Regions from separate parts of the Azospirillum sp. P4_B5 genome, predicted to be linked through region 3. Evidence: predicted binding sites of a transcription regulator. Region 3 holds the regulator's gene; each other region holds the start of a gene.
What was found. Region 3 encodes PhoB, which activates phosphate uptake and scavenging genes when phosphate is short. Its sites were predicted from a motif close to TNTCATAAAACTGTCA; they were not measured.

Region 1 (7,211 bases), on a different contig from region 3:
CATCGGCGTGCCGCTGCACCGCATGGGTCTACCCATGTTCGACCGGCTGGGCGCCGGGCTGAAGGTCCATGTCGGCTACCGCGGCACGCGCGAGCTTCTGTTCGAAATCGGCAACCTGTTCCTGTCCCGCGAGATGGACCACGACGGGCACGGCCACGGCCATGCCCACGGTCATCCTCATGGGGACGGGCATGAACACGGCCAGCACTGCGGGAGCGGATCATGCGGATGCAGCGCCGGCTGAGTGTGGTGGGCCAGGCCGAGGAGGGCCGGCCCCGCAAAGGAGGTTCCATGAAGGTCGCTTTCTGCACCCAGGACATGCAGCACGTCGATGCGCATTTCGGGTGGGCCAAGAACATCGTGGTCTACGAGGTGGACAGGGCCGGCTACACGATGGTCGAGACCTGCCAGTTCGGCGGCTCGATGTTCGAGGACGGCAACGAGGACAAGCTGATCCCGAAGCTCGACGCGCTGGCCGACTGCGCCATCGTCTACCTGTCGGCCATCGGCGCCTCCGCCGCCGCCCGCGTGGTGGCGAAGAAGATCCACCCCGTGAAGGTGGAGGCCACGGACACCATCACCGCCCTGCTCGACCGTCTGGTCGAAACCATCAACGGCAACCCGCCGCCCTGGCTGCGCAAGGCGTTGAACGCCGGCCAGCCGCAGGAGCTGGCCTTCGACGAAGAGGATTGAGAGCATGACCGACACCACCGTGGCCGCCGGGAGCGATCTCGCCGAGGCTTTCCTGAAGACTCTGGTCATGCTGTTCCGCGCCGAAGACAGCTACGGCGCCTGGGAAGGCAAGAGCGACGAGACGATCCTCGCCCCCTTCATCCTCGACAAGGAGGCCCGCGCCGCCATCCCGATCATGGGCGACCCGGACCCCGACACGCTGTGGCGGCTGGAGCTGTTCTACAAGGCCGTCGGCATCACGGTCGAGAAGCAGACCGGCCACATCGCATCCCCCATCATGAAGATGAGCCACGAGGGCTTCGGCCGCATGGTTCTGACCACGGGCCGGCTGGTCGTCGTGTCGAAGCACCTGCGCGACGTCCACCGCTTCGGCTTCCCGTCGCTGGAGAAGCTGGCCGCCGACGGCGCCAAGGTTGTGGAGGAGGCCGTGGCGCTGATTCGCAAATATCCCGACGTCGCCGATCTGTGAGGGTTCCGCCATGTCCGACATCGACGCCCTGAAGGACGAGGTCAAGAAGCTCAACGCCCGCGCGACCCAGAAGAAGATGGACCTGCACGATTTGTCGGAGGAGCTGCCGCAGAACTGGCAGTCGATCCTCCAGGTCGCCCAGGAGACCTACGACGCCTACAAGACCCTGACCGAGAAGCGCGCCGAGTTGAAGGCGCTGGAGACGGCGTCCGCCTGAGCGCCTGTTTGGACACCTTGCCCCCACCCTAACCCTCCCCCGCTGCGCAGGGGAGGGGACTCGGTTCTCCCTCCCCCGCCCAGCGGGGGAGGGCCGGGGTGGGGGCAACGCCCATTCCCAACAAACATCCCGACAACAAGCCCGATTGAGGAGCACACGATGGCTGAGTTCGTGACCGGCACCACCCGCGGCGGCGCCGCCTGGACGCCGAAATTCGTGGAAAGCGTCGACCAGAAGATGTGCATCGGCTGCGGCCGCTGCTTCAAGGTCTGCGGCCGCGACGTGCTGGAGCTGATCGGCATCACCGAGGACGGCGACATCGTCGACGCCTTCGACGACGAGGCCGAGAAGAAGGTCATGAGCGTCAAGAACGCCGGCAACTGCATCGGCTGCGAGAGCTGCGGCAAGGTCTGCTCCAAGAGCTGCATCACCCACTTGCCCCAGGCGGCCTGAGGGCCGCCCACCTTACCTGAACCTGTCTGAAGCGGCCTGACGGCCGCCCGCCCCCGGAGGAGGACGCCATGGGCATCCTGCACGCCGCCCCGCCGGGGGCGGGTGACACCACGCGACTGTACCGTTGGCTGACCGACCGTCAGGGACGCTGCAACGTCTTCGACGCGCATTTGTTCGCCTGCATCCTGGCCCGCCGCTGGCCGACGGGTCCGGGCGCGCTGGGTCTCGACGACAGGGCGCTCGGCCAGCTTCTCGACCGCTACTTTCCCGACGCCTTCGCGGCCGGCCTTCCGGTTCCTGACAGCTCGCCCACCCCCCTGCCCCCGCTGCTTCGCGGCGAGGTGGACGACATCACCGCACTCCTGCTCGCCCACCGCTCGCTGGGCATCGAGGAGGAGGAATGGCTCGCCGCGATCGTCGCGCGGGCGATGCTGGACGAGGGCGAGTTGTGGCGCGACCTGGGGCTGGCCGGCCCAAGCCATCTCGCGGCCCCCCCCCCCCCCCCCCCCCCCCCCCCCCCCCCCCCCCCGCCCTTCTCCGCCGTCACTCGTCCCCCACACCCTTCGCCAGCGCGGCGATGACGCCGTAGCCGACCCGGTCCTGCGGGTCGATCTCCGTCAGCTTGGCGAGGATCGCCCTCGCATCCTCAACCCGCCCGCTGCGCAGACTGATGAAGGCCAGCGCCTTCAGGGTGAACAGGGTGAAGCGCGCCGGCCCTTCCGTCGCCCAATCCGCGCTGTCCGCGCGCAGGCTCCGCCAGTCGCCGGCATAGCCGCCCTCGCGCGCGGCCGCGTCCAGCCCGATGGTCGCCACCCGCTCCGCGTCCGCGAAGCGCTTGCGGTTGAAATAGAATTTGTAGAGCGCGTAGAAGACCGGCAGGACGCGCGGCCCCATCCGGTGGGCCTCCCAGAGCAGGGCCTCGCAGGCTGCGGCGTCGGGTCGGGCCCTCACCGCCTCCTGCAGCGTCTCGTCGATGTGCTCGGGGACCTCGCCGAAGGCCATGCGCCCGTTGGACATCCGCAGTTCGACCGGCCGCTCCATCACCCGTCCCCTTCCGTTGTTTTCCGACACTGTGCGCCCGACCGACAATTCTGTATGAGCCGCTAGCGGGCTTCGCAAAAGCCCATAAACAAATTGTGCGTCCTTTCGTCGCAGGATGTCGCAAACCCGACAGGGGCCCGACCCGACAATTGTCGGGAAGCCACCAGCCCGTCGACCTGACAATCATTGAAAATCAATAACTTAAAAGTTGGCACAGCGCTTGCTGTTCTATGACCAAGATCGGTCGGCATGCCCGACGGAGCATTTGGAGGCGGCAGACATGGTGACCCTGACGGATGCGGCGGTGAACACCCTGGAGCGCGTGCTGGCGAAGTCCGGCGGCGCTGCGGCCGGGCTGCGCATCGCGGTGGCGGACGGCGGCTGCGCCGGCATGAAGTACCAGATGGGGCTGGAGGCCTCGGCGGGCGACGAGGACGCCGTGCTGACCTTCGGCCCGGTGACGATCTTCGTCGATCCGACCAGCCAGCCCTTCCTGACCGGCGTGGTGGTCGATTTCGTCGAAGGGGTCGAGGGCGCGGGCTTCAAGTTCGACAACCCGAACGCGACGGGCAGCTGCGGCTGCGGCAAGTCCTTCTCGGCGGGCCCGGGGGGCAGCTGCTCTTCCGCGCCGTCGGCCGGCGGCTGCGGCACCGCCCACTAACCCCGAACACTCTCCCCCCACCCGATAACGTCGGGAAAGGCAAGGCGTCATGTGGAACTACACCGACAAGGTCAAGGAACACTTCTTCAACCCGAAGAACGCCGGCGCGCTGGATGAGGCGAACGCCGTGGGCGAGGTCGGGTCGATCACCTGCGGCGACGCCCTGAAGCTGATGATGAAGGTCAACCCCGACAGCCAGGTCATCGAGGACGCGAAGTTCCAGACCTTCGGCTGCGGCTCGGCCATCGCGTCCTCGTCGGCGCTGACGGAAATGATCATCGGCAAGACGGTGGACGAGGCGCTGGCCGTCACCAACCGCGACATCGCCGAGTATCTGGGCGGCCTGCCCCCGGAGAAGATGCACTGTTCGGTCATGGGCGCCGAGGCGCTCCGCGCCGCCATCGCCAACTTCAAGGGCGAGGAGTGGGTGGACGACCACGAGGAAGGCGAACTGGTCTGCAAGTGCTTCGGCATCGACGCGGCGATGATCGAGCGCGCGGTGACCGTCAACAGCCTGACCACGCTGGAGGAGGTCACCCACTACACCAAGGCCGGCGGCTCCTGCCAGACCTGCCACGAGAAGATCGAGGAGGTTCTGGAGGCCGTGCTCGCCAAGACCGGCGCGCTGGCCCCGCCCAAGTCCCACGCCCCCGGCACGGTCGGGCTGGACGCCATCAAGCCGCTGGCCCCTAAGGCCGAGGCCTCGGCGGCGCCCGCCAAGCTCACGAACGTGCAGCGCATGCAGAAGATCATGGTCGCCATCGAGGAGCTGCGCCCGCAGATCCAGCGCGACGGCGGCGACGTGGAGCTGGTGGACATCGACGGCAAGGACATCTACGTCCGGCTGACCGGCGCCTGCTCCGGCTGTTCGCAGTCCGCGGGCACCATGATGGGCGTGCAGGCCAAGCTGGTCGAGGCGCTGGGCGAATTCGTCCGCGTCAAGCCCGCCTCCCTTCTGCCGGTGGGGGCCTGAGCCATGACCGCACAGGGAATCTACCTCGACAACAACGCCACCACCCGCGTCGATCCGGAAGTGCTGGCGGAGATGCTGCCGCTGTTCACCGAGCAGTTCGGCAACCCCTCCTCCATGCACGGCTTCGGCGCCGCGGTGGGCGGCAAGATCGAATGGGCGCGCAAGCAGGTGCAGGCGCTGCTCGGCGCCGCCCATGACAGCGAGATCGTCTTCACCTCCGGCGGCACGGAGAGCGACAACACAGCCATCCTGTCCACGCTGGAGGCCTATCCGAAAAAGAAGAGCATCGTCACCAGCGTGGTCGAGCATCCCGCCGTGCTGGCGCTGTGCGACTATCTGGAAAAGAAGCGCGGCTACACGGTCCACCGCATCGGCGTGGACAACCGGGGCAACCTGGACCTGGACGCCTACAAGGCGGCCCTGTCGCCGGACGTCGCCATCGTCTCGATCATGTGGGCGAACAACGAGACCGGGACGATCTTCCCGATCGAGGAGCTGGCCCAGCTTGCCAAGGCCGTTGGCGCGGTGTTCCACACCGACGCGGTGCAGGCGGTCGGCAAGATCCCGATGACGCTCGCCAACAGCGCGGTGGACATGCTGTCGCTGTCCGGTCACAAGCTGCACGCGCCCAAGGGCATCGGCGCGCTCTACGTCAAGCGCGGCCTGCGCTTCCGCCCGATGCTGCGCGGCGGCCACCAGGAGCGCTCGCGCCGCGCCGGCACCGAGAACGCGCCGGGCATCGTCGGGCTGGGGGCGGCGGCACAGCTGGCCCTGCTGCACATGACCGACGAGAACACGCGGGTGAAGGCGCTGCGCGACAAGCTGGAGCAGGCCATCCTGGCCGCCGTCCCCAACTGCTTCGTCACCGGCAACCCGGCCAACCGCCTGCCCAACACCTGCAACGTCGCCTTCGAGTACATCGAGGGCGAGGCGATCCTCCTGCTGCTGAACGAGGCCGGCATCGCCGCCTCGTCGGGGTCGGCCTGCACCTCCGGGTCGCTGGAGCCGAGCCACGTGATGCGGGCCATGGGCGTGCCCTACACCGCCGCCCACGGCGCCACCCGCTTCTCCCTGTCGCGGGAGACGACCGAGGAGGAGATCGACCGGGTGATCGCGGTGGTTCCCGGCATCATCGCGAAGCTGCGCTCGCTGTCGCCCTACTGGTCGCAGGCGGGCGCCCCGAAGGAGTTCGCACCGGTCTATTCGTAACACCGAGATCGCAGGCCGGGCCGCTTCGCAGGAGAGGGCCCTCAATCCCCTCCCCTGCGAAGCGGGGGAGGGTTAGGGAGGGGGCAATCACCGCGACGCATTCGCATCGAGGCTCACGTCATGCCGATGGCCGGTTCCACCATCATCAACGACACGACGCTGCGCGACGGGGAGCAGACGGCGGGGGTCGCCTTCACGCTCGACGAGAAGATCGCCATCGCCCGCGCGCTCGACGAGGCCGGCGTGCCGGAGCTGGAGATCGGCATCCCCGCCATGGGGCCGGAGGAGCGCGAGGGCATCCGCGCCGTGGCCGCGCTGGGGCTGAAGGCCCGGCTGATGGTCTGGTGCCGCATGCACGACACCGACCTGAAGGCGGCGCTCGATTGCCAGGTCGGCACCGTCAACCTGTCGATGCCGGTCTCCGACATCCACATCACCAGAAAGCTCAAGCGCAGCCGCGCCTGGGCTTTGGCGGAGATCGAGCGCAAGGTCAAGACGGCCCGCGACCACGGGCTGGAGGTCAGCCTGGGCGGCGAGGACTCCTCGCGCGCCGACATGGATTTCCTGATCGCCGCCGCGACGGTGGCGCAGGAGGCCGGCGCCCGCCGCTTCCGCTTCGCCGACACGTTGGGCGTGCTCGATCCCTTCCAGACGCGCGCCTGCATCGAACGGCTGCGCCGGGCCACCGACCTGGAGATCGAGATCCACGCCCACGACGACCTCGGCCTCGCCAACGCCAATTCGCTGGCCGCCGTGCTGGGCGGGGCGACCCACGTCAACACCACCGTCAACGGGCTGGGCGAGCGCGCCGGCAACGCCCCGCTGGAGGAGGTGGTGGTGTCGCTGAAGGTGCTCTACGGGCAGGACTGCGGGGTGGACACCCGCGCGCTGGGGGCGATCTCCGACCTCGTGGAGCGCGCCTCCAACCGGCCGGTGGCGGTCAACAAGTCGATCGTCGGCGACGCCGTCTTCACGCACGAGGCCGGCATCCATGTCGACGGGCTGCTGCGCGACCGCGCCACCTACCAGAATTTCGACCCCGCCGAGGTCGGACGCGAGCACCGCATCGTGCTGGGCAAGCATTCCGGCACGGCCGGGGTGAAGATGGCCTACGGCCAGCTCGGCATCGCCTGCGACGACGCCACCGCCCAGGCGGTGCTGCCGCGGGTCCGCGCGCTCGCCACCTGCGCCAAGCGTGCGCCGACGGCGGAGGAGCTGCGCGCCTTCCACGACGACGCCACGCGCTGGAGCGTCGTCACTTCGTGATCCGGAGGACCCCATGGCCGCGATCGACGCCCACCCGGACCTCGCCATGAATGAGACCAGCCTGTGGCGGCTGCTGCGCGAGGACGTCGCCTGCGTCTTCGACCGCGACCCGGCGGCGCGCAACGTCTTCGACGTGCTGACCTGCTACCCCGGCATCCACGCTCTGGTGGTCCACCGGCTGTCCAACGCCGCGTGGCGGCGGGGGCTGCGCTGGCCGGCGCGCTTCCTG
Region 2 (7,211 bases), on a different contig from region 3:
CGGCTTCGTTCCGGGCGTTGGGCTGACCTCCTTCAAGGTGGGCGCCGAATACACGTTCAGCGCCGCGGCGGTCGTCGCCTGCCTGCTGCTGGGCCGCAAGCGTCGGCAGTTCGAGCCCAGGGTGTTCGGCCTGACCTTCGCCGGCATTGCTCTGCTGGCCCCGCAGGAGCTGATCTTCACGCTCTACACCGACCCCCACGGGGCGATGAACGCGCTGGGTCATTTCATCAAGATCCTGTCCTTCTACCTGCTGTACCGGGCGATCATCGTCACCGCCCTGCAAAACCCCTACGACCTCGCCTTCTACCGGATGCGCCGCAGCGAGGAGGCCCTGCGCGATCATCTGAGCGGGCTCGAATCGCTGATCGCCACCCGCACCGCCGAGTTGCGCGAGAGCGAGGCGCGTTGGCGGGCGCTTCTGGAATGCTCCAACGACTGGTTCTGGGAAACCGACGAGCGCGGGCGCTTCACCGCCCTGTCGCCGCGGGCACAGGAATCCACCGGGCGCGGCGGGGCGGAGCTCCTGGGCTTCACCCACGCGGATCTTCTGGACCGCAACCGTCCGGAAGAGGATTTCCCCGCCCTGGCCGAGGCCTTGCACCGAAGGGAGCCCTTCCGCCGCCTGTCTTTCCCGCTGGCCTCGCCGGGGGGAAGCGCGCGCTGGGTGATGGTCAGCGGCACGCCGCGCTATGACGGCAACGGCACCTTCCTCGGCTACCGCGGCACCACCAGCGACATCAGCGCGCGGCGCCAGTCGGCAGAAGCGGCGCGGCAGAAGCAGACCATGGCGGCGCTCGGCAGCCTCGTTGGCGGCCTTGCCCACGAGATCAACAACCTGTTGCAACCGGTCATCAGCTTGTCCGAGTTGGCCCGCGGCCGGGTCGGGGAGGACCGCAAGCTCCACGCCTATCTGAACGCCATCCACGACAGCGGGGTGAAAGCACGCACAATCATGCGCGACGTTCTCCAGTTCGCCCGCGTCGAGGTGGCCGAGTCGCCGCCGGGCAACCTGGAGGAGGCCGTGCATTCCGCCTTGGAACTCGCCGCCCCCTCGATGCCGGTGTCCGTCGAGGCACGCACGCGGCTGGAGCCCGACCTGAAGGCGGTGACGATCACCGCGACCGAACTGACCCAGATCCTTCTCAACCTGATCCAGAACGCCCGCGATGCCATGCCGCAGGGCGGCACCCTGACGATCGGCGCCCATTCCCTGAGCCTGAGGGAACGGGAGGCGTCCCGTCGCCAGCTCGGCGAAGGCGACTACGTGCGGCTGACCGTCGCCGACACCGGGACCGGGATGGACGAGGCGACGCGCCAGCGCGTGTTCGACCCCTTCTTCACCACCAAACCGGTCGGGAAAGGGACGGGGCTTGGGCTTTCGGTGGTATATGGTATCGTTAGGAACGGGGGCGGCGACATTCTGGTCGAAAGCGCTCCCGGACGCGGAACGTCCTTCATCATCGACCTGCCCACCGCCCCGACCGGCGGACCGGGCCAAACGACACATGGGATGCTGGTTCATGGCGAAGGTGCTGGTCGTTGAGGATTCGGCCGCCGTGCGGCTGGCGGTCACCGAAGTGATCGAACAGGCCGGCCACGAGGTCGTCGAGGCGGAAAACGGACGCGTCGCCATCGGTCTGCTGGACGGCGGCGCGGTCTTCGACCTGATCGTCACCGATGTGCTGATGCCCGAGGCCGACGGGGTGGAGGTCATCAAGGCCGCGCGCACCCGCAACCCCGGCGGCAAGGTGCTCGCCATGTCCGGAGGGGCGCCGAACCTGCCCGCCGGTTACGCCCTGAAGATGGCCGAGATGTTCGCGGCGGACGCCGTGCTCTACAAGCCCTTCCTGAACGAGGAGCTGCGCAAGGCCGTGGCCCGCCTGCTGTCCACGACGGGGGAGTCGGAGGCCAGCTGAAAAGGGGGCCGGCTAAAAAGGAGGCCGGTTGCCAGCGGAGCCATGTCCTCACGCTGTTGCTCCGGACACACGGCAGCACCTCCACCGCTCTCCGGCGGCCATCGGTCCCCTTGACCGAAGTTATCCACAAAATGGTGCATAAGATGGTGGATAAGGCTGTTGAACCTTCGGTCCCGCCTGCCCGCCGCAGGGGTGCCGGGAAAAGCCCTTGAATCGGCGCCGATTCGGGAGGCGCCACCCCGAACGGCCAGGAACGGCGCACCCCTTGCACCCTCCACTACCCCTAAGATGGGCTGGTTCGCTCCGCCCCCCCTCGCCACTATGAGACCATGCATTGCGATGGTGGAAAGGACGGCGGATGGCCCATTTTCTCGTGACCGGCGGCTGCGGATTCATCGGATCGCATCTGGCCGACCGGCTGATCGGCGACGGGCACCGGGTCACCATCCTGGACGACATGAGCACCGGCCGGCTGGAGAACAAGCCGCTTCTGGCGAAGCTGGTGGTCGGCGACGTCGCCGATCCGGACGCGGTCCATCAGGCGATTCAGGGGGTGGACGGCGTGTTCCACTTGGCCGCCGTCGCCTCCGTCCAGCGCTCGCGCGAATTGTGGGCGGAAACCCACCGCACCAACCTGTCGGGCACCGTCACCGTCTTCGAGGCGGCGCGCAGCGCCCGCAACGGCAACCCGGTGCCGGTGGTCTACGCCTCCTCCGCCGCGGTCTATGGCGACAACACGGCCACCCCGTTGCGCGAGGACGCCGCGACGCGCCCGCTGTCCGCCTATGGCGTGGACAAGCTGGGCTGCGAACTGCACGCCAACGTCGCTTGGGCCATCCATGGGGTGCCGACAACGGGCTTCCGCTTCTTCAACGTCTACGGGCCGCGGCAGGACCCGTCCTCCCCCTATTCCGGGGTGATCTCGATCTTCGCCCGTCGTGTGGCGCAGGGCGAGGATGTGACGATCTTCGGCGACGGCGAGCAGGTGCGCGACTTCGTGTTCGTCGGCGACGTCGTGCGCTTCCTCGTAAATGCGATGGAGATCAAGGCGATGGAGCGCCAATCCCGGGGGGCAGAGGTCTTCAACCTGTGCACCGGCCGGCCGACCTCGCTCCTGATGCTGCTTGAGGTCTTGCAGGAGCTGTGCGCCAGCCGGGTGCGCCGCCTGCATCAGCCGGCGCGGGCGGGCGACATCCGCGTGTCGATCGGCGACCCGGCCCGGCTGCGCGCCACCTTCGGCGAGGGTTGCCGGTTCGGCCTGCTGCAAGGGCTGAGCGCCACCCTGACCGGGGAGATGCCGCGGTAAACCCGCAGCCCTCTCCTTAGACGTCCCGGCTTTCCAGCCGGGGCAGCCCGACGACCTTCAGGCGGCTTTCGCGGAGTTCCCCCACCTGATCGAGGATCGGCAAGGCGACCGCGGCGACATGGGCGTTGATGCGTTTCAGGTCGCGCAGGATGTCCAGCACCAGGGCACTGGTTTCGATGCTGGCGGCGTCGCCGCGGCGCACGCGGTCGAGGTGGCGGGCGGTGGCGGTGCGCTCCAGCGCCCGCACCGCGTCCTTGCCGGCGACGAGTTGCCGGGCCAGCCGCCGGTCCTCGCCGATCAGGATGCCGAGTGCCGTGCGCAGGTTCTCCACCGTGCGGCGGTGCAGCTCCTCCACCTCCCGGAAATCCTCCGGCGCGAAATGCAGGTGGTGGCGGATCCGCTTGGCGGCGAGTTCCATCAGGCTCTTGTCGATGATGTCGCCGATGTGCTCCAGGTTGATGGCGAAGGCCATGAGGTCGTCGACCCGCCGGGTCTCCTCGGCGTCGAGATGGCGGCGCCCCAGCTTGGCGAGGTAGAGCTTGATGGCGGTGTGCAGCCGGTCCACCCGGTCGTCGGCGCGGCTGACCTCGGCGATCGGGCGCTCGTCGTTCTGGCGCAGGGCGGTCAGGCTGCGGCACAGCATGTCCTCCACCAGATCGCCCAGCCGCAAGGTCTCACGCACCGCACCGGCGATGGCGACGGTGGGCGTTTCCAACGCCGATTCATCGAGATGCCGGGGCGTCGCCGCGTCCTCGCCCGCATCCTCCGGTTCGGGCAGCAACCGTTCGGTCAGCCGGGCGAGCGGCGTCACCAGCGGCAGGAAGAGCAGGGCCAGCGCCGCGTTGAAGGCGACATGCGCGCTGACCACCGCCGTCAGCGGGGCCATCCCGGCCAGGAACGACGACGCCATCGGCACCAGCGGCAGAGCCAAAAGCGACCCGCACACCCGGACCAGCAGGTTGCCCAGCGGCACCCGCCGCGCCGCCGCCCCGTCCGCCGACGTGGCCAGCACCGCCGGGACGGCGCCGCCCAGATTGGCGCCCAGGACCAGCGCCGCCGCCGTCTCGGTCCCGATCACCCCCGCCCCGGCCAGGGACCCCGCCAGCATCACCGTGGCGAGGCTGGAATGCACCGCCGCGGTCAGCGCCGCCGCGACGATCAGGGCGAACAGCGGTTCGCCGCCCAACGCCTCCAACATCGCCTGGACCAGCGCCGATTCCCGGATCGGCAGGGTGGCCGCACCGAGCAGCTTCAGGGCCAGCAGCATCAGCCCGATGCCGACCAGGATGCGGGCCAGCGCCCGCCGCCCGCGATGCTCGCCGCCCAGCGCGTGCAGCGCCCCGCCCATCAGCAGCAGGCTGGGCGACAGCCAGTGCAGGTCGATGGCGAGCAGCCGGGCGACGAGGCTCGTCCCGACGTCGGCGCCCAGCATCACCGCCAGCGCCATGGACGTGGTCATGAACCCTTGCCCGGCCATCGAGGCGGTCATCAGGGCCGTCGCCGTGCTGCTCTGCACCGCGATGGTGGCGGCGACGCCGGCCAGGAAGGCGGCCAGCCGGTTGCGCGTGCCATAGCCGACCCAGCGGCGAACCGCCGCCCCGCCCCACCGGAAGACGCCCGTCCGCACCAGCCGCAGCGCCCACAGCAGCAGCGCCACGGCGCCGAGGATGTCGATCAGGACCAGGGTGGGCGAGACGGCGGCAATTGAGCCGGCAGCGGTCGTGATGGCGGGCCTCCCGGCGTGTGGGCCTCAACAACAGGACGATGGAGAGTGGGACGTCATGAAAACGTAACAATCGCAGGGCGCAACCTGATCCCCCGCGAAAGGCGTATCCCTTTTTGCCAGGACGCGGCCCTCACCCCCGCGTCACCAGCCAAATGCCCAGCGCCACCGGCAGGATGCCGAGCAGGTCCCAGGGCTGCACCGTCTCGCCCAGCAGCGCCCAGCCGAACAGCATGCCCAGAGGCGGCATCAGGAAGTGATAGGCGCTGGCCTCCGTGGCGCTCGTCCGCTGCAGCAGGCGGAACCACAGCAGGTAGCCGCCGATCGACACCACCAGCGCCTGATAGACCAGCGACCCGGCGAAGCTGGCGGTCAGCCGGATCGACCCGGCGTCCTCCATCAGCAGCCCGATGGGCAGCAGCGCCAGCCCCGCCGCCAGCACCTGCACCCCGGTGCCGGCGAGCAGCCCCGTCCGCGGCGCCAGCCGCTTGAACAGCAGCGTCCCCGCCGACAGCGCCACCAGCGCGCCGACCGCCAGCGCCATGCCCAGCGGCGCGTCCGTCCCGCTGCCCAGCCGCCCGCGGACCACCAGCGCCACCCCGGCCACCCCCAGCGCCAGCCCCAGCGCCTTGCGCCGGTTCATCGCCTCGCCGAGCAGCAGGGCGGCCAGCGCCGCGGTCAGCACCGGGTTCGCACTGACGATCAGCGCCGTCAGGCCGGAGGACACGTAGGTCATGCCGCTGTAGCTCAAGCCCAGATAGAGCGCGTGGTTGAGCAGGCCGAGCAGCGCCAGCAAGCCGAGGGTCCGTCCGGCCATTCCCCGATACTCGCCCCGCCACGCCGCGACGGCGGCCAACAGCGCCCCGGCGATCAGGAAGCGGAAGGCCAGCAGCAGCAGCGGCGGGCAGTCGGCCAGCCCGATCTTGCCGGCGGCGAAGGCCGAACTCCAGGCGAGGCAGAAGGGCACGACCAGGGCGAGCGGCGCCGCCCGGGGGTCGGTCAGGGGCAAGGAATGCGTAGCGGCGTGCGTCATGGCCGGTCCTCTCCCATGCGGAAGGCTGTGCGTTGGAGAAAGGATGGCGCGGGGCCTTTCCATTTGGAAATTGGATGATATCATCCATTGCATTCGAAATCTGAATGGTCAGTCCGATGCGCGAGATGGATCTGGGCCTGCTGCGCACCTTCGTCTCCGTGGTGGACGCCGGCGGCTTCACCCGGGCCGGCGAGCGGGTGCACAAGACGCAATCGACGGTCAGCCAGCAGATCCGCCGGCTGGAGGAGCAGGTCGGGCTGCCGCTCCTCGACCGCAACAGCCGCGCCGTCGCGCTGACCGACGACGGCGAGCGGCTGCTCGGCTACGCCCGCCGCCTCCTGGCGCTGAACGACGAGGCGAACGCCGTGCTGTCCGGGCACTCGGCGGCGGAGGTGGTGCGGCTGGGTGTGCCGGAGGATTACGCGGTGGAGCGGCTGCCCCGCCTGCTCGCCGACTTCGCGCGGGCGAACCGGCGGCTGCGTCTGGACGTGCGCTGCGACCTGTCGGTGCGGCTGCGCGCCGACGTGGAGTGCGGCGACCTCGACATCGCCCTGGTCAAGCAGGAACCTGGCCGCCCCGGCGCGCTGCGCGCCTGGCGGGAGCCGCTCTGTTGGGTCGGGCCGGTGGCGGAGGACCTGCACCGCGAAGACCCGCTGCCACTGGTGTTGTTCCCGCAGGGCTGCGTCTACCGCAACCGCGCGGTGCATGAACTGGAGCGCGCCGGGCGGCGCTGGCGGGTGGCCTATTCCAGCCCCAACCACGCCGGGGTGCGCGCCGCAGTGTCCGGCGGGCTGGGCGTCAGCGTGCTTCCCCACAGCGCCCTGCCAACCGGCGCCCGCTTCCTCGGCGTGGCGGACGGCTTGCCCGCGCTGCCGGAAACGGAACTGGCGCTGCTGACCGGAAGCACGGCGCGGGGTGCCGGGGTGGAGATGGTCACCGGCCTGCTGATGGAGAGCCTTCCGGAGCCGGTGTGGGCGTGACGGGGCTGCCCGACACAACCACTCCTCTCGCACCGTTGCACCACATCCCCAAAGCGCCATAGAACAGCCCAGGAACCATATCCAGGTATGGCGAAGAACAGGGTTGAGGGACCGAGGGCATGGCGCGACGGAGAAGCGGAGCACCGCGGGGCGGCCGGAAGGGCCGCCCGCTGACGCTGGGCGGGCTGATCGCCGTTCTGCTGGTGCTGGCCGCGGTCTATGCGGCGGAGCGCTTCCACCTCGTCCCGCCCGG
Region 3 (7,211 bases):
GCTGTCCTCCGGCGCGCCGTACGAGCTGGAGGCGATGGTCAACGCCAACCCCTCCCTCGTCGGCACCACGCAGACGGTCTGGGTCCGCGCCGACGACGAGATCGACCAGTTCATGAAGGGCTTCATCCGGCGCGACGTGCCGGAGAGCGAGCGCCGGCTGAACGACGTCAAGATCGCCGCCATTGACGCGCTGGTCGCCAACGGCTCCATCCGCAACACCTTCAACACCACCCTGTTCACCGCCGGCGACAGCCGCGAGCCGGAACAGGCGGGCATCCTGGGCGCCGTCGTCGGCTCCGCCCTGACGCTGGTGGTGACCATGCTGCTGTCGGTGCCCATCGGCATCGCCGCCGCGGTCTATCTGGAGGAGTTCGCGCCGAAGAACCGCTGGACCGACCTGATCGAGGTGAACATCAACAACCTCGCCGCGGTGCCGTCGATCATCTTCGGCTTGCTCGGCCTCGCGGTGTTCCTCGGCTTCTTCGGGCTGCCGCGCTCCGCCCCGCTGGTCGGCGGTCTGGTGATGGCGCTGATGACCCTGCCGGTCATCATCATCGCCTCGCGCGTCGCGCTGAAGGCGGTGCCGCCGTCGATCCGCGAGGCGGCGCTGGGCGTCGGCGCCTCGCCGCTGCAGACGGTGACGCACCACGTCCTGCCGCTGGCCCTGCCGGGCATCCTGACCGGCACCATCATCGGCATGGCCCGCGCGCTGGGCGAGACGGCGCCGCTGCTGATGATCGGCATGGTGGCCTTCATCGTGGACATCCCGGGCGGCCTGACCGACAGCGCCACGGCCATCCCGGTGCAGATCTACATGTGGGCGGACAGCCCCGAGCGGGCCTTCACGGAGCGCACCTCCGCGGCGATCCTGATCCTGCTCGCCTTCCTCATCCTGATGAACGGCCTGGCCGTCTTCCTGCGCAAGAAATTCGAGAGGCGTTGGTAACCCCATGAGCGTCCAGACCCACATCCCGGCCACGGCCATGCCTTCGCGTCCCGCCGCCGGCATCCACGGCACCAAGATGGTCGCCCGCGACGTCAAGGTGTTCTACGGGGCCAAACAGGCGCTCAAGGGCATCAACCTGGAGATCCAGGAAAACCGCGTGATGGCGCTGATCGGCCCGTCCGGCTGCGGCAAGTCGACGTTCCTGCGCTGCCTGAACCGCATGAACGACACCATCGAGAACTGCCGTGTCGAGGGGCTGATCGCGCTCGACGGCGAGGACGTCTACGGCAAGTCGATCGACGCCGTACAGCTCCGCGCCCGGGTCGGCATGGTCTTCCAAAAGCCGAACCCGTTCCCGAAGTCGATCTACGACAACATCGCCTACGGCCCGCGCATCCACGGCATCGCCAGCCACCGCGACGAGATGGACGAGATCGTCCAGACCTCGCTGAAGCGCGCCGGCCTGTGGAACGAGGTGAAGGACCGCCTGCGCGAGCCGGGCACCGGCCTGTCCGGCGGCCAGCAGCAGCGCCTGTGCATCGCTCGCGCCATCGCCGTCAGCCCCGAGGTGATCCTGATGGACGAGCCCTGCTCGGCGCTCGACCCCATCGCGACGGCCCACATCGAGGAGCTGATCGACGAGCTGCGCGAGAACTACACGATCGTCATCGTCACCCACAACATGCAGCAGGCGGCCCGCGTCTCCCAGAAGACCGCCTTCTTCCATCTGGGCGACATGGTGGAATGCGACGACACCGAGGAAATCTTCACCAACCCGCGGGACGAGCGCACCCAGGGCTACATCACCGGCCGCTACGGCTGATCCCCGGCATCGCCGCCACTCCTCCATCAGCGAAGGACGTGAAGCATGAGCAACGAACACATCGTGCGTTCCTTCGCGCACGAACTTGAGCGCCTGTCCAACCTGATCACCCAGATGGGCGGCGTCGCCGAAGCGCAGGTGGACGCCGCCGTGAAGGCGGTGGCCCGCCGCGACGTCGCGCTGGCCGCCCAGGTCATGCAGGCCGACCAGCGCATCGACGCCTACGAGCGCGACATCGACGCCGAGGCCGTGCGCCTGCTCGCCCTGCGCCAGCCGCTGGCCCAGGACCTGCGCGAGATCGTGTCGGCGCTGAAGATCGCGGCGGACCTGGAGCGGATCGGCGACTACGCCTCCAACATCGCCAAGCGCTCGCTGGCCCTGGCCCAGGTGCCGGTGGTCCGCCCGGCGGTGGCCATTCCGCGCATGGGGCGGCTGGTCGAGTCGATCATGAAGGACGTGCTGGACGCCTACATCGAGCGCGACGTCCAGCGCGCCATCGCCGCCTGGGAGCGCGACGAGGAGCTGGACGACCTCTACACCAGCCTGTTCCGCGAGGTCCTGACCTACATGATGGAGGACCCGCGCAACATCACGCCCTGCACGCACCTGCTGTTCATGGCGAAGAACCTGGAGCGGATCGGCGACCACGCCACCAACATCGCCGAGACCATCCACTATCTGGTGGTCGGGACGACGTTGCGCGCGGCGCGTCCGAAGAACGACGGCAGCAGCTTCGCCGTGGTCGAGCCGGGCGGATCGGTGACGGAGGCGGTGGAACGGGGATTGCCGCGGGACGGCGGCCCGGATAACGATGGAGCGGGACATGCCGCGTGACGGCGAGACGCGCAGTGGGAGCGGGACAAGCATGAATTCGGCGCTGAAGCCGCTCGTCCTCGTCGTCGAGGACGAAGCCGACATCGTGACGCTGCTGAAGTACAATCTGGAAAAGGAAGGCTTCCGCGTGAACGCCGCCACCGACGGCGAGGAAGCCCTTCTGCTGGCCGGGGAGCAGACGCCGAACATCGTCCTGCTCGACTGGATGCTGCCGCTGATGTCGGGCCTGGAGGTCTGCCGCCAGATGCGCCGCAACAGCAAGATGCGCGACATTCCGATCATCATGCTGACCGCCCGCGGCGAGGAGGCGGACCGCGTGCGCGGCCTGAACTCCGGCGCCGACGACTACATCACCAAGCCCTTCTCCCCGACCGAGCTCGTCGCCCGCATGCGCGCCGTGCTGCGCCGCTCGGCCCCCGGCATGACCGACGAGACGCTGCAGTTCGCCGACGTGACCATGGATCTGGCCGCCCACCGGGTGCGCCGGAACGGGCGCGACGTGCATCTGGGGCCGACCGAGTTCCGCCTGCTGCGCCATTTCATGCAGCATCCCGGCCGCGTCTTCTCGCGCGAGCAGCTTCTCGACGTGGTGTGGGGCCACGACGTCTATGTCGAGCCGCGCACCGTCGACGTGCACATCCGCCGCCTGCGCAAGGCGATGAACGAGGAGACCGAGATGGACCTGATCCGCACCGTCCGCTCGGCGGGTTACGCGCTGGACAGCAAGTCCATCTGAGCGTTTTCCTGCGCAAACGGGCTCAGTCCTTGCCCCCTCCCTAACCCTCCCCCGCTGGGCGGGGGAGGGGACCAATTTTCCCTCTCCTGCGAAGCGGGGGAGGGAAGGGGCCCGCGGCGAAGCCGTGGGAAGGGTGGGGGCACCCCGTCCCGGGGCTGCCTACCCCTCCAGCAACCCCACCGCCTCGCGCAGGATCGCCACCTTCGGGCCGAAGCGCTTCGCCGGGTCGCTGTCCTCGATGAAGCCGATCATCATGCGCAGGGCGTGCGCTACCCGCGGGGCGAGATCGGGATGCGCCGTCACATGCTGCGCCAGATGGGCCAGCGCGTCCCGGTAGGGCCAGCCCTCGAAACCCTCCGCGGCGATCGCCTCGAAGCGGTTCGCGTGTTCGATCACCAGGCTGTGGTCGTCGGTCATGGCGCTCACACGAACAGGATCGCGCCGGTCTTCGGCGCGTCGTTCAGAAAGGTGACGACTCCGCCGGTCTTCACCGGCACGTCCGGGCGCAGCGGGGCTCCTGCGGGCAGGCCGAGCGCGCGCAAGCCCATCTCGCAGGCCATGACCGTGACCTTGAGCATCACGCAGGCTTCCAGCAACTCCTCGAAGCCGGCCAGCCCGTTGGCGGTGAAAAAACCGTCGCGCTCCGCCGGGCGGCTGCCGTCGTCGGCGGGGTCCAGCCGGTGCCAGCCCGGCGTGCCGTCCGCGTCCCCGGCCAGCAGCGTGTTCAGGGCGCGGCCGGTGAAGAACAGCGTGACCTTGCGGTTGGTCGCCGCCGCCGCGCTGGCCATCACCAGCGCGTAGTGAACCCGGTCGAAGCCGCCCGCGAACAGGACGATGGACAGGGACTCGGGACCTTCCATGGGTCAGGGCTCTCCCAAGCGCCGCTCAGTGGGCGGACAAATCGTGGATGGTCGGGTGGGTGCCGCACAGCGGGCAGTCCGGGTCGCGGCGCACCGTGATGCGCTGGAAGGAGGCGTGCAGCGTGTCGAGCATCATCAGGCTGCCCGACAGGCCCTCGCCGATGCCCATGATCTCCTTCAGCACCTCGGTCGTCTGGAGCGAGCCGACGAAGCCGCCCAGCGCCCCCAGCACGCCGCCCTCGGAGCAGGACGGCACCAGCCCGCGCGGCGGCGGTTCCGGGAACAGGCAGCGGTAGCAGGGGTGCGGGGCGCCGAGATGCGCCTTGAAGGTGGACACCTGCCCGTCGAAGCGCAGGATCGCCGCCGACACCAGCGTCTTCCTGGCGAAATAGCAGGCGTCGTTGAGCAGGAAGCGCGTGGCGAAATTGTCGGACCCGTCCGCCACGATGTCGTAGCGCCCGATCAGGTCCAGCGCGTTGTCCCTGGTCAGCCGCGCCTTGTGCACCTCCACCGCCACGTCGGGGTTCAGCGCGCGGATGCGGGCGGCGGCGCTCTCCACCTTCGGAACGCCGAGCGACGACTCGTCGTGGATGACCTGCCGTTGCAGGTTGGACAGGTCCACCGTGTCGTCGTCGATGACGCCGATGGTGCCCACCCCCGCCGCGGCGAGGTAGAGCAGAAGCGGGGCGCCCAGCCCGCCGGCCCCGACGACCAGGACACGGGCGCGCAGCAGCGCCTCCTGCCCGACGCCGCCGACCTCCGGCAGGATGATGTGGCGGGAATAGCGGTGAAGCTGGGTGTCGGTGAAATCCATGATCCGCAGAATAGCGCGGAACGCCCCATGCCACGCAAGCCCCCTCGCTCGGGACCTTGCCAAGGGCGGCGGCGTCAGGCGAGCAGGTTCATCTTGTAGGGGGTGGTCTTCGATTGGCTGGACGGCTTGGTCGCGTCCTCCGCTGCCCACTGCTTCAGCCGGGCCTCGCGCTCCCGCATGATCTTGTCGAACGGCCGCTCCTCCGCTTCGTCGGGCGACTTGGCGACCTTCTGAAGGAAATTGAGCTGATAGGGGATTTCACCGAGCACGTTCTTCGGCGGAACGATCACCAGCTCGTACTGGCCGGGTTCGATCTTGAAGCTGGATTTCTTCAGCATGTCCTCGCCCGACTTCGCCGGATCCATCGTGTCGCCGGAGGCCACGACCTTGCCCTCCTTGCTCATGATCGCCCAGCGCGTCAAGGGAAGGGACATGTTGCCGACGAACTCGCCGCCCTGGGCGACGGTCAGCGTGTGCTTCTGGACGCCGGGATCCTTGCCGAGGATGGCGCGGGCGGTGCCCTTCATCTGGGCGCCCGACCCCACCATCATGATGTTCTGTCGTTCGGAGACGTCCAGCGTGTATTCGCGGTTGTTCACGCCGCGCGCGGCCTGGGAGATGACCGCCGTGTAGGTGCCGGGACCGAGCTTGGCGCTGACCTCCGCCGCCTCGTTCTTCGCCTTCGCCTCGGCGACGACCTTGTTGTTCTGGTCGACGATCTTGATGTTGGTGTTGATGTCGGCGATTCTGAAATTGAATTCGCCGTTTTTCGACACCGTGAACTTGCGATAGTCGGTGGACGCGAGGTTGGAGTCCAATTCGTCGGTGATGCCGCGGAACTGGAACCAGTTCATCGTCGAGGCATTTGGAATCGTGATGCCCATGATGGCCTCCCCCGCTGGTCCTGTGCCGTCAGCCCCGTATCGTCGGGCGGCCGTGCCGCAAGACGGACCGTCGCCCGAAAGGGCGGAGCCGCGCCGGCTGAAACTCCCGGCACTGACAGGTTAGATTACTAAAATCCAATCTTTTTGTCAAAACGCCGCCCAATGCCAAGGACGGGCGAAAAGACCGGACGTACCCCACTCTACAGCAGGATGCGCGGCGGCGCAATATTCGCCGCCCGGTTGCGCAAGAAAACATGCTGGAGTTCCCCCTCCCCCGCGCGTGAACGACGCGTGTGGGAGGGGGATGCCGGTGTTACTCCAACCCTTCGAACAGGGCGGTGGAGAGATAGCGCTCGGCAAAGGACGGCAGGATCACGACGATCAGCTTGCCCTCGTTCTCGGGACGGGCGCCGATCTCCAGCGCCGCGGCCAGAGCCGCGCCCGAGGAGATGCCGACCGGGATGCCTTCCAGCTTCGCCACCTTGCGGGCCGTCTCGAAGGCGCGCTGGTTGGAGATGCGGACGACCTCGTCGATCAGGTCCTTCTTCAGGACGTCCGGCACGAAACCGGCGCCGATGCCCTGGATCTTGTGCGGGCCGGGCATGCCGCCGGACAGGACGGGGCTGTCCTCCGGCTCCACCGCGATGGTGCGGAAACCGGGTTTGCGGGCCTTCAGGACCTCCGACACGCCGGTCAGCGTGCCGCCGGTGCCGACGCCGGAAATCAGGAAGTCGGCCTTGCCGTCGGTGTCCTTCCAGATTTCCTCCGCCGTCGTGTTGCGGTGGATCTCCGGGTTGGCAGCGTTCTTGAACTGCTGGAGCATGTAGGCGTTCGGATCGGTGGCGACGATCTCGTCGGCCCGGCGGATGGCGCCCTTCATGCCCTCCGCCGCCGGGGTCAGCACCAGCTCGGCGCCGAGCAGCTTCAGCATCTTGCGCCGCTCCACCGACATGCTTTCGGGCATGGTCAGGATCAGGCGGTAGCCCTTGGCGGCGGCGACGAAGGCCAGCGCGATGCCGGTGTTGCCCGACGTCGGCTCGACCAGGGTGGTGCGGCCCGGCTCGATGGCGCCGGCGCGCTCCGCGGCGTCGATCATGGCGAAGCCGATGCGGTCCTTCACGCTGGCCAGCGGGTTGAAGAACTCCAGCTTGCCGACGATCTGGGCCTTGGCGCCGGCCTCCTCGGCCAGCCGCTTGATGCGCACCAGCGGCGTGGCGCCGACGGTGTCGAGAATGCTGTCGTAGATCTTACCGCGAAACTCGGAACCCGGCATTTTTCACTCCTCCGGTGTGTGGTATTTTCCCACTTTCTACA
Region 4 (7,211 bases), on a different contig from region 3:
AGCACCGTGGTCGGCGGCGGCGGCAGGCCGGCGGCCTCGGCCTCCTCCTTGGCGGAGGGTTCGAAGTCTTTGCCCCCAGGGAAGCTCTTGTCGACCTCACCGCGCCCGATGCCGGGAATGTTCACGTCCGCGGCGTACTGCGCGAGACCATTCGCCCAGAACTTCCCCTCGAAGCCCAGGTCATACATAAGCTTGGCGGCGGCCTTTCCCTTCTCATTGTCCGGCGATAACAGCCCACCCTCGCCGCCTTCCGCCTCCGCGCCGAAATCCAATTGTTCGAACGCCTCCTCTCCCTTCGTCGCGAAATACTTGAAGGCATCCCCCTTGATCTTGTTCGGATCGCCACCGACGGTCTCCATCATCTCACGGTCGATGTCAGCCGACTCAGCGCGGAAGAGAGCATTGGCCGGAGCCATCGCCGCTTGGAACGCCTCGGTGTCCTCGTCCTTCCCGAAGGCGTCGTAAGCGGCGGTCCGCGCCTCGTTGAGGGCCGACATGGCCTTGCCCATGCGTTCCGTCTTGGTCTTGAAGGCCTTTTCAGCCGCCCCGACCTTCTCCGCCCAGTCCTTGTCCTCCTCATCCTGGGGCCGCTCCTTCACGAAGCGGTCCTTCACGGCGTTGGTCGCCATTTGGCGCAGCCCCAGCGCCACGTCCTTCTCGGTCATCTTGCCGGACTTGACGAAGTCTTCCAGCATCGCGCGGCCCTTGGAGCCGATGGACGCGAAGACCTTGCCCGCCACGCCGGTTAGCGACTTGGCCAAGCCGCTGAGTTCCACGCTGTCCTCGCCTTTCAAGGCGGCCAGGGCCGCGGAGCCCGCGGAGGACCCGGCGTCGGAGGCCGCCTTCCAGGTCCCCTCCGCCTCGGCGGCACCCCCGGCAGGCTTCCATTTGGTGGCGGTCGCGGTGGTGCTGGCCGTGGTGGCCGAAAACAGGGCGTTGATCGACGTGGACATGGCTTCCCCCTTGCGGTCCCGCCTGGGCCGCGGGGCCTTAATCCTTAGAGACCTAAGTATTTATTGAATGTTCCCAAAGTAATTTTCTCAAGACACCTGTTAACGGACTCTTAAAACAGTAGTCAGCGCGTCAGCACCGGCAGGATCCAGGGGGCCAGCGCAATCTCCACCGGCAAATGGGCGATCACGTCGCCGTCGCCCTGCACGGGTTCCCCCGCCGGCCCTTCGATGATCACACGCCGCGCCGGCAGGATGCGGTAATCGGGAAAATGCGGCAGCCGGCCGGCGGTGACACCCCAGAGATAGCGCAGGGCGTTCCCCCGCCCCGCCCGCGGAAACAGGCAGACGTGCAGCCGCGGCTCGGTCAGCCGGGCGTCGGGCGCGCAGACGAAGCGCCCCCCGTAGAAATGCCCCTTGGCGACGATGACGGAGGCGACCTCCACCGGCTGCGCATCGTCCACCGCCACGCGGTAGGGGCCGCCGCCGCCCGCGGCGATCCGGGCCAGCGTTTCCACCGCGTAGGCACCCTTGCCGATCAGCCGCTTCAGCCGCGTGTCCACCCGCTCGACCACGCGGGCATCCAGGCCGGCGCCGGCCATCATGGCGAAGGCGCGGCCATTCGCCACACCCAGATGCACCGGCGTCGCCCGTCCCTCCGCCAGCACCCGCGCCACGCCCTCCGCATCCAGGGGAAGGCCCAACTCATGGGCCAGCACGTTGGCGGTGCCCAGCGGCACGACGCCCAGGGGAAGCGTCGCCGCCCCGCGTCCACGCGCGCCCAGCCCGTTGACCACCTCGTTGATGGTGCCGTCGCCACCCGCGGCGACCACCGCGTCGAAGGCGCCGGGCACCACCGCGCGGGTCATCGCCTCCGCGTCGCCGCGCCCGCCGGTGGCCTGAAGCGTCACCACGGCCCCATGGCGCTGTTCCAGCCACTCCAGAACGACGCCCAGACGGTGCGCCCGGCGAGCGCCGGCCACCGGGTTGTGAATCACCAGAAGACGCCGCCGGGTCGTCGCGGCCGGCCCGGACGCCTCAGGCACCGACTCGCCCCCATCCACCACACCGGCCTCCAATATGACCATCCTGTTTCAGTTTTGATAAAGTCATTTTTCGCCTTTGTTACGTTGACAAGAAGTCTTATCGAAATCATTGTTCCCAACAAATGCGGACGCTCTAAAATATTGTCAAGAGAATGACCTGCGGATATACGGAAAGCGTTTCACCGAAACCTTGCCGGAACGGCGATGGAGCGGGGCATGAGCGCATCACGCGACGTCAAGCAATACCGCAGCATCTGGATCTCCGATGTCCATCTGGGCACGCGGGGATGCAAGGCGGAATATCTTCTCGATTTCCTGAAGCACAACGAGTCCGACCACCTCTATCTCGTCGGCGACATCGTGGACGGCTGGCGTCTGCGCAAGACTTGGTACTGGCCGCAGGCGCACAACGACGTGGTGCAGAAGATCCTGCGCCGGGCGCGCAAGGGCGTGCAGGTCTATTACATCCCCGGCAACCACGACGAGGCCGCCCGCGATTACGCCGGCTTGCAGTTCGGCGGCGTCCATGTCGTGGAGGAGATGATCCACGTCACCGCCGACGGGCGGCGACTCCTGATCACCCATGGCGACCGCTTCGATGTGGTGGTGAAGTACGCCCGCTGGCTGGCCTTCGTCGGCGACAACGCCTACGTGGTCCTGCTCCAGGCCAACACGCTGTTCAACTGGGTCCGCCGCAAGCTGGGCTTCCCCTACTGGTCCCTGTCCGCCTTCCTGAAACACAAGACGAAGACGGCGGTCGAGTTCATCGGCAATTACGAGACCGCTCTCGGCGACGAGGCCCGGCGCCGCAAGGTGGACGGGGTCGTCTGCGGCCACATCCACACCGCGGAAATCCGCGACATGGAAGGAATCCTCTATTGCAACGACGGCGACTGGGTCGAGTCCTGCACCGCCTTGGTCGAGCATCCCTGCGGCCGGTTGGAGATCATCGATTGGGCGGCGGACATCCGCCGGCGCACCGCAACGACGCTGCCCACCCGCATCCCGCCCAAGGAGAAGGCGGAGAAGGTGAAGGAGAAGGCGGCCAAGGAGTCGGTTGCGGCGTGAATATCCTGATCGTCTCCGACGCCTGGCTCCCCCAGGTCAACGGCGTGGTGCGCACCATCGGCACCGTCCGAGCGGAGCTGGAGGCCATGGGCCATCACGTGGAGGTGATCGGCCCCGACCGCTTCCGCACGGTGCCCATGCCCACCTACCCGGAAATCCGGCTGGCTCTGGGCGCGGGGCGGCGGCTGCACGCGATGATCGACGCGCTGCGCCCCGACTGCATCCACATCGCCACCGAAGGGCCGCTGGGCTTCGCCGCCCGGCGCTACTGCCTCCACCACGGCCGGCCCTTCACCACCGCCTACCACACCCGCTTCCCGGAATATGTGCGCGACCGGGCGCCGGTGCCGCTGGCGCTCAGCTACGCGGTGGTGCGCCGCTTCCACAGGCCGTCCTCGGCGGTGATGGTGGCGACGCCATCCATCGAGAGCGACCTCGCCGCCCGCGGCTTCACCAACATCCGGCGCTGGACCCGCGGCGTGGACACCGAGCTGTTCCGCCCCCGCGCCAAGGGCTTCCTGGCGCTGCCCCGCCCCATCGCCCTCTATGTCGGGCGCGTGGCGGTGGAGAAGAACCTTGAGGATTTCCTCCGGCTCGACCTGCCGGGCAGCAAGGTGGTGGTCGGCGACGGCCCGGCCCGCGCGGAACTTCAGCAGAAATACCCGGAGGTCCATTGGGCCGGCGCCCGCCACGGCGAGGAACTGGCCGAGCATTACGCGGCGGCTGACGTCTTCGTCTTCCCGTCGCGCACCGACACCTTCGGTCTGGTGCTGCTGGAGGCGCTGGCCTCGGGCGTGCCGGTGGCCGCCTACCCGGTGCCCGGCCCCCTGGACGTGGTCGACGGCTCCGGTGCCGGCTGTCTCGACGAGGACCTGAAGGAGGCGGTCGAACGCGCGCTGGCCATCCCGCCGGAACACTGCCGGGACTATGCCCTGAACTTCTCCTGGCGGCGCTCCGCCGAACAGTTCCTGGCGAACCTTCGCCCATTCTCCTGATGACGACATGGAGCGGGGCCGGCGCACGGCCGCCCCCGCTCTCCTCCCGATCACGCGGCGCGGATGCGCTGCATGAACAGGTCCACGCTCTCGCGCAGGCGGTCGGACTCGCGGTGCAGGTTGCCGGCGGACCCCAGCACCTCCTCGGCGAGGCTGCCGGTTTCCGACGCCCCCCTGGTCACCGCTCCGATGGTGTCGGTCACGCTGCGGGTTCCGCGGGCGGCCTCCTGAACGTTGCGGACGATCTCCTGGGTGGCGGCGGTCTGCTGCTCCACCGCGGCGGAGACGGTGATGACGATGTCGTTGATGCTGCCGATGGTGGCGCCGATGCCGCTCAGCGCCTCGGCGGAGCCGCGCGCGACCTCCTGGATGCTGGCGATCTGAATAGAGATGTCCTCGGTCGCCTTGGCCGTCTGGTTGGCGAGGTTCTTGACCTCCTGCGCGACCACGGCGAAGCCCTTGCCGGCCTCCCCGGCGCGGGCGGCTTCGATCGTCGCGTTCAGCGCCAGCAGGTTGGTCTGCCCGGCGATGCTGTTGATGAGTTGAAGCACCGCGCCGATCTTTTGCGCCGCGTCGACCAGCCCGTTCACCGTGGCGTTGGTCCGCTCCGCCTCGGCCACCGCGCCGCGGGCGACCTGCGACGACTGGGCGACCTGCCGGCTGATCTCGGCGATGGAACTGGTGAGCTGTCCGGACGCGGCGGCGACCGTCTGCACGTTGGCGGACGCCTGCTCGGCGGCCGCGGCGACGGCGAGCGACTGGCGGTTGGTGGCGGCAGCGATCTGGGCCATGCGCTGGGCGTTGCCCTTCATCTCGTCCGACGCGGCCACCGTGTTGGCGGCGATGCCGCGGACGCTGCCCTCCAGGCTGTCGGCGAGCTGGTTCAGAATGGCGCGCTTGCTCTCCCGCTCGGCCGCCGCGTAGGTCTCCAGCAGCACCTCGAGGTCGAGCCAGGCGACGCGGCCCAGCGTGTCGCGCAGGGCGGCCGCCTCAGCGGCCTTCTTCGATCCGAACAATGACCGCCGCCCCTCCGCCGCGCCGAGGCCCAGTTCGCGGACGATGCCGCTGGACACCGTGTGATGGCAGATGGCGACCGCGTAGCCCGGCACGCCGTGGTCGTAGAAGGCCTTGGCCAGCCGGTGGGCGGACTCCAGGAAGCCCGGACCGAAGTCGCCCGAGACCACGCGGGTCCAGTGGGACACGCGCGCGGCGTGCACGTCCGGCAGGGTCAGGGCGTCGCGGATTTCCGGCCACGCCGCGAAGGCGCCGTGCCATTGCTCCAGCAGCACGGGCAGACGGTGCTGCGCGAAATCCCGGTTGGCGCGCAGACGCGCGATGTCCGCTTCGGTGATGTTGAAGGCCCGGAGCCGGTTTTCCTGGCCGTCACGTTCCTGTACGCCCGCCATGATATTATCACCCTGAAATGTTGAAGGCCGGCGCATTGCCCGCCCTCTTCGAAGCTGCTGACGTTTCTACGTCATCAGGATAGCAGCGGATTGCTTCAAAATTATCATAATGGGTCTCAAATTCGTCATACCGAGGTATGCGACCCGTCCCTTACGGCCATCAGCCTTCCAGCGGGTGTTAGCGCAAAGCCTTACCTCTGCCACCGCCCTCCGTGCTAACGTGAAGGGGACCGCGGCCGGGAAACCGGGCCGCGTTGGTTTTGTCGGATGGCGTTTCGACCCGCATGCTTCAGTCACTTTACCGCGGCCTGACGACCCTCGCCGGGCCGGCGGTTCGTCTGTATCTCGACCGGCGGCTGGCCGCCGGCAAGGAGGACTCCGCCCGCCGGGGCGAACGGTTCGGCACGGCCGCGCGTCCGCGCCCGCCCGGACGGCTCGCCTGGATTCACGCGGCCAGCGTCGGGGAGGCCAACTCGGTCCTCGTCCTCATCGACCGGCTGCTCGCCGAGACGCCGGACCTGACGGTCCTGATGACCACCGGCACGGTCACCTCGGCGGAACTGATGGCCCGCCGTCTGCCGGAGCGCGCCTTTCACCAGTATGTGCCGGTCGATCTGCCCGCCGCGGTGGATCGCTTCCTCGACCATTGGCGACCCGATCTGGTGCTGTGGACGGAATCGGAGATCTGGCCCAACCTGCTGGCCGCGGTGCGGACGCGCGGCATTCCGGCGGCACTGGTCAACGCGCGCATGTCGGAGCGCTCCTTCAACCGATGGCGCTGCGCGTCGGGCCTGATCACGCCGCTGCTCTCCACCTTCCAGGTCACGCTGGCCCAGTCGGAGGAGGACGCCGACCGTCTGCGCCGGCTGGGCGCGCCGGGCGTCGTCAGCGTCGGCAACCTGAAATTCTCCGCCGAGCCGCCGCCCGCCGACCCCACGGCCCTGGAGACGCTGCGCGCGGCCTGCGCCGGGCGCCCCGTCTGGCTGCTCGCCAGCACCCATCCCGGCGAGGACGAGCTGGCCGCCACGGTGCATGAGGCGCTGGCCGCACGTCTGCCCGGCTTGCTGACGCTGCTGATCCCCCGCCACGCCCATCGCGGCACGGACATCGCGGCGTTGCTGCGCGGGCGTGGCCTGACGGTCTCGCGGCGAGGCGAGGGCACCCTGCCCGCCGCCACCGACGCCGTGCACATCGCTGATACGATGGGGGAGATGGGCCTGTTCTACCGGCTGGCTCCAGTGGTCTGCATGGGCGGTTCCTTCGTGCCCCACGGCGGCCAGAACCCGGTGGAGCCGGCCCTGCTCGGCTGCGCCGTGCTCTATGGCCCGCACATGTGGAACTTCGCGGAGATCACCCGCCAGCTCGAAGGCGCCGGGGGCGCCCTGCCGGTGCCGGGGACAGAGGCGCTGCCCGACGCGGTCGGGCGCCTGCTGAGCGACGAGGCCGCCCGCGCCCGCGTCGTCGCCGGCGCGACCGCGGTGACCGAGGGCAACCGGCGGATCGTCGACCGCGCTCTGGCGGCTCTGGCCCCCGTCCTGGGTGCCGGAAGCATCCGGCCCGCGGCATGAGGACTCCCGGTTTCTGGTACGGGTCCGGCGGGGCCGCCGGGGCGGCCTTGGGCTGGGCGCTCGCCCCGCTGGGCGCGCTTTACGGGCTGGCCGGGCGGCTGCGCATGGCCTCGGGGCAAGCGGAACGGGCCGCCGCGCCGGTCCTCTGCGTCGGCAATCTGGTGGCGGGCGGGGCCGG

Region 1: AC1DVI_RS22730 (HesB/IscA family protein) is a predicted target of PhoB. The motif match lies at 2,990-3,005, and genes of this name have one in related genera.
Region 2: AC1DVI_RS27830 (Na/Pi cotransporter family protein) is a predicted target of PhoB. The motif match lies at 5,000-5,015, and genes of this name have one in related genera.
Region 4: AC1DVI_RS20510 (diacylglycerol/lipid kinase family protein) is a predicted target of PhoB. The motif match lies at 2,043-2,058, and genes of this name have one in related genera.

Annotation. Positions count from the first base shown of each region.
Region 1 is NZ_JBFUHT010000033.1:87,102-94,312, reverse strand. Features, by position in the region: gene nifN (nitrogenase iron-molybdenum cofactor biosynthesis protein NifN) at 1-244, shown strand, start outside; gene nifX (nitrogen fixation protein NifX) at 292-693, shown strand; gene AC1DVI_RS22755 (NifX-associated nitrogen fixation protein) at 698-1,162, shown strand; gene AC1DVI_RS22750 (CCE_0567 family metalloprotein) at 1,173-1,379, shown strand; gene fdxB (ferredoxin III, nif-specific) at 1,539-1,832, shown strand; gene AC1DVI_RS22740 (nitrogen fixation protein NifQ) at 1,901-2,413, shown strand; gene AC1DVI_RS22735 (hypothetical protein) at 2,376-2,873, opposite strand; gene AC1DVI_RS22730 (HesB/IscA family protein) at 3,154-3,534, shown strand; gene nifU (Fe-S cluster assembly protein NifU) at 3,584-4,507, shown strand; gene nifS (cysteine desulfurase NifS) at 4,511-5,716, shown strand; gene nifV (homocitrate synthase) at 5,837-6,982, shown strand; gene cysE (serine O-acetyltransferase) at 6,996-7,211, shown strand, end outside.
Region 2 is NZ_JBFUHT010000053.1:20,947-28,157, reverse strand. Features, by position in the region: gene AC1DVI_RS27845 (MASE3 domain-containing protein) at 1-1,543, shown strand, start outside; gene AC1DVI_RS27840 (response regulator) at 1,521-1,916, shown strand; gene AC1DVI_RS27835 (NAD-dependent epimerase/dehydratase family protein) at 2,275-3,222, shown strand; gene AC1DVI_RS27830 (Na/Pi cotransporter family protein) at 3,239-4,897, opposite strand; gene AC1DVI_RS27825 (DMT family transporter) at 5,079-5,978, opposite strand; gene AC1DVI_RS27820 (LysR substrate-binding domain-containing protein) at 6,083-6,958, shown strand; gene AC1DVI_RS27815 (HNH endonuclease family protein) at 7,078-7,211, shown strand, end outside.
Region 3 is NZ_JBFUHT010000001.1:175,832-183,042, forward strand. Features, by position in the region: gene pstA (phosphate ABC transporter permease PstA) at 1-946, shown strand, start outside; gene pstB (phosphate ABC transporter ATP-binding protein PstB) at 984-1,769, shown strand; gene phoU (phosphate signaling complex protein PhoU) at 1,815-2,603, shown strand; gene phoB (phosphate regulon transcriptional regulator PhoB) at 2,635-3,339, shown strand; gene AC1DVI_RS00860 (hypothetical protein) at 3,499-3,756, opposite strand; gene AC1DVI_RS00865 (hypothetical protein) at 3,762-4,199, opposite strand; gene AC1DVI_RS00870 (HesA/MoeB/ThiF family protein) at 4,225-5,013, opposite strand; gene AC1DVI_RS00875 (hypothetical protein) at 5,088-5,897, opposite strand; gene cysK (cysteine synthase A) at 6,211-7,170, opposite strand.
Region 4 is NZ_JBFUHT010000027.1:79,909-87,119, forward strand. Features, by position in the region: gene AC1DVI_RS20505 (hypothetical protein) at 1-953, opposite strand, end outside; gene AC1DVI_RS20510 (diacylglycerol/lipid kinase family protein) at 1,076-1,996, opposite strand; gene AC1DVI_RS20515 (UDP-2,3-diacylglucosamine diphosphatase) at 2,213-3,064, shown strand; gene AC1DVI_RS20520 (glycosyltransferase family 4 protein) at 3,061-4,059, shown strand; gene AC1DVI_RS20525 (methyl-accepting chemotaxis protein) at 4,110-5,465, opposite strand; gene AC1DVI_RS20530 (3-deoxy-D-manno-octulosonic acid transferase) at 5,750-7,033, shown strand; gene lpxK (tetraacyldisaccharide 4'-kinase) at 7,030-7,211, shown strand, end outside.